DNA from 2 places in the Mycobacterium sp. E3339 genome. Region 2 is predicted to be linked to the other one. Evidence: predicted binding sites of a transcription regulator. Region 2 holds the regulator's gene; the other holds the start of a gene.
The links. Region 2 encodes LexA, which represses DNA repair genes until DNA is damaged. Its sites were predicted from a motif close to CGAACANNTGTTCG; they were not measured.
Positions count from the first base shown of each region.

Region 1: cofD (2-phospho-L-lactate transferase) is a predicted target of LexA. The motif match lies at 1,062-1,075, and genes of this name have one in related genera.

Region 1 is NZ_LZIZ01000118.1:43,383-46,792, reverse strand. It holds gene A5702_RS10630 (DUF3499 domain-containing protein) at 1-9, opposite strand, end outside; gene A5702_RS10625 (metallopeptidase family protein) at 182-604, shown strand; gene A5702_RS10620 (WhiB family transcriptional regulator) at 625-963, opposite strand; gene cofD (2-phospho-L-lactate transferase) at 1,316-2,317, shown strand; gene A5702_RS10610 (coenzyme F420-0:L-glutamate ligase) at 2,314-3,410, shown strand, end outside.
Region 2 is NZ_LZIZ01000069.1:35,054-38,463, forward strand. It holds gene A5702_RS06370 (peroxynitrite isomerase) at 1-27, opposite strand, end outside; gene nrdR (transcriptional regulator NrdR) at 70-534, opposite strand; gene A5702_RS06380 (LysM peptidoglycan-binding domain-containing protein) at 595-1,089, opposite strand; gene lexA (transcriptional repressor LexA) at 1,381-2,079, shown strand; gene A5702_RS06390 (LGFP repeat-containing protein) at 2,093-3,410, opposite strand, start outside.

The DNA of each region.
Region 1 (3,410 bases), on a different contig from region 2:
AACGTTCACGCCGAAAGGCTATCGTGCGCAAACGTCCGGGAAGCGCCGGACACGCGCAACGCCTCGGCGCCCGATGTGCAACCGTTACCATCGGCCCGTGGGCGATTCGCGCAGCTCCCCGCACAGGGGCCGGTCTCCGGGCCGGTTCGCCTCCCACCGGTCGTCGCGGCGGGGCCGCGATGTGCGCGGTCCGCTGCTGCCGCCGACGGTGCCGGGCTGGCGCAGCCGGGCCGAGCGGTTCGACATGGCGGTGCTCGAGGCCTACGAACCGATCGAACGACATTGGCAGGCCCGGCTGGCCGAGTTGGACGTGGCGGTCGACGAGATTCCCCGCATCGCGGCCAAGGATCCCGACAGCGTGCAGTGGCCGCCGGAGGTGATCGCCGACGGGCCGATCCCGCTGGCGCGATTGATCCCGGCCGGCGTCGACGTCCGCGGCAACGCCACGCGGGCACGAATTGTCTTGTTCCGCAAGCCGATTGAACGACGGGCCAAGGACACCGTCGAGCTCGGTGATTTACTGCACGAAATCTTGGTGGCCCAGGTGGCCATCTACCTCGATGTCGAACCGTCGGTCATCGACCCGACGATCGACGACGAATAAACTCCGGCGGCGCGGGCGCGCTAGATGATGCCGCGCTTGAGGCGCCGACGCTCGCGCTCGGAGAGACCGCCCCAAATGCCGAAGCGCTCGTCGTGCTCCAGGGCGTACTCCAGGCACTCATGACGCACCTCGCACCCCAGGCAGATCTTCTTGGCCTCGCGGGTGGATCCGCCCTTCTCCGGGAAGAAGGCCTCGGGATCCGTTTGAGCGCACAGCGCCCGGTCCTGCCACTGGTCCGCAACGGGCATCGGCATCGGCTCGGGCTCGAATGCGACTGGCGCATCAGGAACCACGGTCAGGTGCGGCCGCGCGGGCAGGGCCGGCGCCGAAGCGATGGGGGTGTGCGGCGTGCTCGCCATGACTCCTCGAAGATGTTCGTAAGACATACGGTCGTCCGCCTCCTCAGTTTGATTGAGAGAGTGAGTGGTTCCCACTTTTCTGATGTGTACAGACAATTCGAACAAGTGATCGAATCTCGGTCTGCGACACCGGAACCGGCCGGCCAACCGGGAAATGACACTGTTGTGATTAGACACGGGTTGACCTGCCGGGTCAAGCATTACGGCGCATTTCCATACCATCTCGTGACCGAATTACGGCGTTTCCGTTGTTTTGCGCATTCGGCGTGTCGATCACACCGCCCGCAACTATGCTTAAGGGCCGCGTAACGGCCCCGACACCGCACGGTCGCCGGGCAGTACTGTCGTCCAAGTGAAGGTCACCGTTCTGGTCGGTGGGGTTGGCGGCGCCCGCTTCCTGCTGGGGGTTCAACAGCTGCTCGGGCTCGGTCAGTTCGAAACGCAACGGCACCCGGATGCGGGAACCAGCAACCACGAACTCAACGCCATCGTCAACATCGGCGACGACGCCTGGATTCATGGACTGCGGGTCTGCCCGGATTTGGACACCTGCATGTACACCTTAGGTGGAGGCGTAGACCCGGAGCGAGGGTGGGGTCACCGCGACGAAACCTGGCACGCCAAAGAGGAATTGGCGCGCTACGGCGTGCAACCGGACTGGTTCGGTCTCGGCGACCGGGATATCGCCACCCACCTGGTGCGCACCCAGATGCTCAACGCCGGCTACCCGCTGTCACAGATCACCACGGCGCTGTGCGACCGCTGGCAACCCGGCGCCCGTCTGCTGCCGGCCAGCGACGACCGCTGCGAGACCCACGTGGTGATCACCGATCCCGACGACGGCAACCGGCGGGCCATCCACTTCCAGGAATGGTGGGTGCGCTACCGCGCCGACGTGCCCACCCACAGCTTCGCCTTCATCGGCGCCGAAAAGGCCTCCGCCACAAGTGAAGCGGTGGCGGCCATCGCCGACGCCGACGTCATCCTGCTGGCGCCGTCCAATCCGGTGGTGAGCGTCGGCGCCATCCTGGCCGTCCCCGGAATCCGCTCCGCGCTGCGCTCGGCGCGCGCCCCGGTCGTCGGCTACTCGCCGATCATCGGTGGAAAGCCATTGCGCGGCATGGCAGATGCGTGCCTGTCGGTCATCGGGGTCCCATCCACCGCGGAGGCGGTCGGCCGGCACTACGGGGCGCGCCGCGGCACCGGGATCCTCGATTGCTGGCTGGTGCACGAGGGCGATCACGCCGACATCGACGGCGTGGCGGTGACCGCCGTTCCGCTGTTGATGACCGATCCCAAGGCGACGGCCGAGATGGTCGCCGCGGGGCTCGAGCTTGCGGGCGTGACGGCGTGACCGAACACGGCACGGCCGCGGCGATCGAAATCCTGCCCGTCGCGGGGCTGCCCGAATTCCGGCCCGGCGACGACCTGAGCGCGGCGTTGGCCGCGGCCGCCCCCTGGCTGCGCGACGGCGACGTCGTGGTGGTGACGAGCAAGGTGGTGTCCAAGTGCGAGGGCCGGCTGGTGCCGGCGCCGCAGGACGCCGAGGAGCGCGACCAACTCCGCCGCAAACTGGTCGACGACGAGGCGGTGCGGGTGTTGGCGCGCAAGGGGCGCACCCTGATCACCGAGAACCGCATCGGCCTGATCCAGGCCGCCGCGGGCGTGGACGGATCCAACGTGGGCCGCGACGAACTGGCGCTGCTGCCGCTCGACCCGGACGGCAGCGCCGCCGCCCTGCGCGCCGGGCTGGCCCGGCTGCTCGGCGTCGACGTCGCCGTCGTCATCACCGACACCATGGGCCGCGCTTGGCGCAACGGCCAGATCGACGCGGCGGTGGGATCGTCCGGTCTGGCTGTGCTGCACGGCTATTCGGGGTCCGTCGACCGGCACGGCAACGAGCTGGTGGTCACCGAGATCGCGGTCGCCGACGAGGTGGCGGCGGCGGCCGATCTGGTGAAGGGGAAATTGACCGCCATGCCGGTGGCCGTGGTGCGCGGCCTCACGGTGAGCGACGACGGCTCGACGGCGCGGCAGCTGCTGCGGCCCGGCGAGGAGGACCTGTTCTGGCTGGGCACCGCCGAGGCCATCGACCTGGGCCGGCGGCAGGCCCAGCTGTTGCGCCGATCGGTGCGCCGGTTCAGCGCGGAGCCGGTGGCGCCCGAGCTGATCGAAGCCGCCGTCGCCGAGGCCCTCACCGCCCCGGCCCCGCACCACACCCGCCCAGTCCGGTTCGTCTGGCTGCGGGCCCGCGACGCCCGGATCCGGTTGCTGGACCGCATGAAAGACAAGTGGCGCGCCGACCTTTCCGGTGACGGCCGGCCCGCCGACTCGGTGGAGCGCCGGGTGGCGCGCGGCCAGATCCTTTACGACGCACCCGAGGTCGTCATCCCGATGCTGGTCCCCGACGGCGCGCACTCCTATCCCGACGCCGCCCGCACCGAGGC
Region 2 (3,410 bases):
GATGTCGGGATGCAAGTCGGGGGGCATGAAACTGAGACTAGCCCGGCGACGACGCAGCCCGCCGTGCCGTCAGGTCGGCGTCGTCACCTGGCGGTGTTCGCGCAGCGCCTGGATCTCACGCTCGAAGTCGTCCGCCGACTCAAAGGAGCGATACACCGACGCGAACCGCAGGTAGGCCACCTCATCGAGGTCGCGCAGCGGGCCGAGGATGGCCAGGCCGACCTCGTGGCTGGCGACCTCGGGGGAACCCGCGGCACGCACCGTGTCCTCGACCTGCTGGGCCAGCAGGTTCAGCGCGTCGTCGTCCACCTGGCGGCCCTGGCAGGCCCGGCGGACACCGCTGATCACCTTCTCCCTACTGAAGGGTTCGGTGACTCCGCTGCGTTTGACCACGGCGAGCACCGCCGTCTCCACGGTGGTGAAACGCCGCCCGCACTCGGGGCACGATCGGCGGCGCCGAATGGCCTGCCCCTCATCGGTTTCCCTCGAATCGATCACCCGGGAATCGGGATGGCGACAGAACGGGCAATGCATGACCGCTCCTTCGCCGTGCCGACATCCAGGTACCGCAGCACTTCGAGCGTACTCGCGCCGTTAGCCGACCGGGGCGATCAGGGTCTGGCCGGCCACCAGGGCCGGCGAGTTCATGTCGTTGAGTTCGCGGATGCGGTCGGCGACTTGGCGCGCCGGCGCGTCGGGTGCCACCCGGTGGGCGACGTCCTGCAGCGACTCCCCCGCCTCGACGCGGACGACGGCCAGCCGGTCCGGGACGTGAGCGGCCGAGCTGCCCGAGTCGCCGTTTAGCACCTGGCCGACGTTGCCGACGAGGCCCAGCCACAGGGTGATGGCGCCGGCGGCCAGCGCGAGCCAAATGGTGGTCGTCACCGTGACGGGCCGCTTGCGGTGCGGCGCGCCGGACATCGCGATCCCGGTGCCGTGATAGCGGGTGGGCGCGCCGGCCGGCCGCGTCGGGCCGGGCCTACGGGAGCGGGCCAGGCCCTCCCGGCCGTAGCGAAGCCCCTGAACCGGTCCGTTGACCGGACGCCGAGGGTTGCTGGTACGCGGCGCCAGCGTGTGGATGGTTGTCATCTGCGTTCCTCCGGTCAACTATTCTTCGCTCAGCTGTTCGACTGTATCGCTCGTGTGTTCGAAATCCGAACATGTGAGCGAAGCGTGTCGCACGAGTCGAACGCTAGACCACCCCACCGACAAGTCCGTGGGCGCTAGAGCTGACATGCGGCTGAAATACCCGATCCGTCGAAGAGTTACACCTTTGTGATTCAAGACATCAGACGCCGTTTTGGCGGAGTCGGTAGGATCCCGACACGCTAGTCGAACACATGTTTGATTCTTGGGCCCGGTGGGGTTACATTCAGTGCCATGAGCGACAGCAACGACACCTCATCGGCGGGCACGGACGGTCGGCTGCACGCCGTGGATTCGACGCTGACCGAACGGCAGCGCACCATCTTGAACGTCATTCGCGCGTCGGTCACCAGCCGCGGTTACCCGCCGAGCATCCGGGAGATCGGCGACGCCGTCGGCCTGACGTCGACGTCTTCGGTGGCCCATCAGCTGCGCACCCTCGAGCGCAAGGGCTACCTGCGCCGCGATCCGAACCGTCCCCGGGCGGTCGACGTCCGCGGCGCCGACGACGAGATGGCGGCGCCGGCCACGGAAGTCGCCGGTTCGGATGCCCTTCCGGAGCCGACGTTCGTTCCCGTCCTGGGCCGCATCGCGGCCGGCGGGCCCATCCTCGCCGAGGAAGCCGTCGAGGACGTCTTTCCGTTGCCGCGCGAGCTGGTCGGCGAGGGGACGCTGTTCTTGCTCAAGGTCGTCGGGGACTCGATGGTCGAGGCGGCCATCTGCGACGGCGACTGGGTGGTGGTCCGGCAGCAGAACGTCGCCGACAACGGCGACATCGTGGCGGCCATGCTCGATGGGGAGGCCACCGTCAAGACGTTCAAGCGTGCGGGCGGTCAGGTGTGGCTGATGCCGCACAACCCGGCGTTCGATCCCATTCCCGGCAATGACGCGACCGTGCTCGGCAAGGTCGTCACGGTGATCCGCAAGGTATAGCCGGCGGCCGGGGTCAGTCCGCCTTGTGAAAGCCGTTGGCCTGCGCCACTTCTTCGCTGGACAACCAGAGTTCGGCGAGCGTGTCGTGGTAGAGCTCGCTGCCCGGCGTGTAGTACAGCCCGAAGCGGGCGCTCGCCTTGATCGGGTAGCCCTCGGGCACCTGGTAGGGGTCCTCCAGCGGTAGGTGGATCGTGGGGCGCCCGGCCGGGCCGGCCCCGGCTCCGCTGTCCTCGTCCTCCGCGGCCGCGTGCCGCCCGCCGCGCTGTTCGGCCGCCGGGGCCGCGGGCACGGCGTCGGCCTCGACATCTTCCACGGCATCTTCCACGGCATCGGCAACGTCCGCCGGGACGTGCGGTACGGCGACGTCCGGGTACTCGGCCTCGGGGGCGCCGGCCTCGGGGACGCCGGGCTCGAATTCGGTGTCCGGGGGCGTGTGTGGCACGGCGACGTCGAGGTATTCGGCCTCGACGTAGTCATCGTCGGCCCGGACGGGCTCCGGGTAGGCGGGCTCGGGCACGTCGTCGACGTACTCGGCTTCGACGTAATCGGACTCGGCGTAGTCGGCTTGCGCGTAGCCGGGTTCGGCGTGATCCGGTTCGGCATAGTCGGATTCGGCGTATTCGGACTCGGGGTAGCCGGATTCGGGGTAACCGGGTTCGGCCTCGGCGTAATCGGATTCGGCCTCGGGGTAGCCGGCCTCCGCCAACGTGGCCGGCGAGACGGCGGCGAAGGAGTCGGTGTCCACCGCGTCGGGATCCTCGTCGGCCCGGTAGGAATCCTCGTCCGCACCGCCCCGGCGCCAGCTCACCCGGCCGCCGCCCTCGGCATCGGCCCCTTCCGGCTGGCGGGCGAAGTGGTCGGTGGCGACTTCGTCGCGTCCCCAGTGTTGGTCGCCCGCGGCGTCGTAACCGGCATCGAGGTCGCGGTGGGGCTCGTAGCCGACGTCCGCGCGGGCGGCGCGGCGCCGGCGCCAGCCGAGGGCCAGCAATCCCGCCAGGACGATCAGCACGAGCACCGGAATGGCGGCCAGCAGCCACCACCACTGCCAGGTGAACTTCTTGGCGTGGCTGGGCATCGCCGAGTTGCTCGGCTGGTTCTGCCCCGACACCTGCAGGCCGGACAGCAGCGGCGCCAGATTGGCCGGGTCGGTGCTGAACGTGTTCTTCGCCCGGTTCCACGAGACCTTGCCGCCGGTGAACTGCTGGGAGACGACGTCGCCGTCGACGGCCTGGTCGCCGACGGGCGCGCCCAGCTTGCCGGTCGGCCCGCGAAGCTTGTCCCACGCCGCCTTCATGGCGCCGCGCACCACGAACGCGCCGTGCTCGGACGTC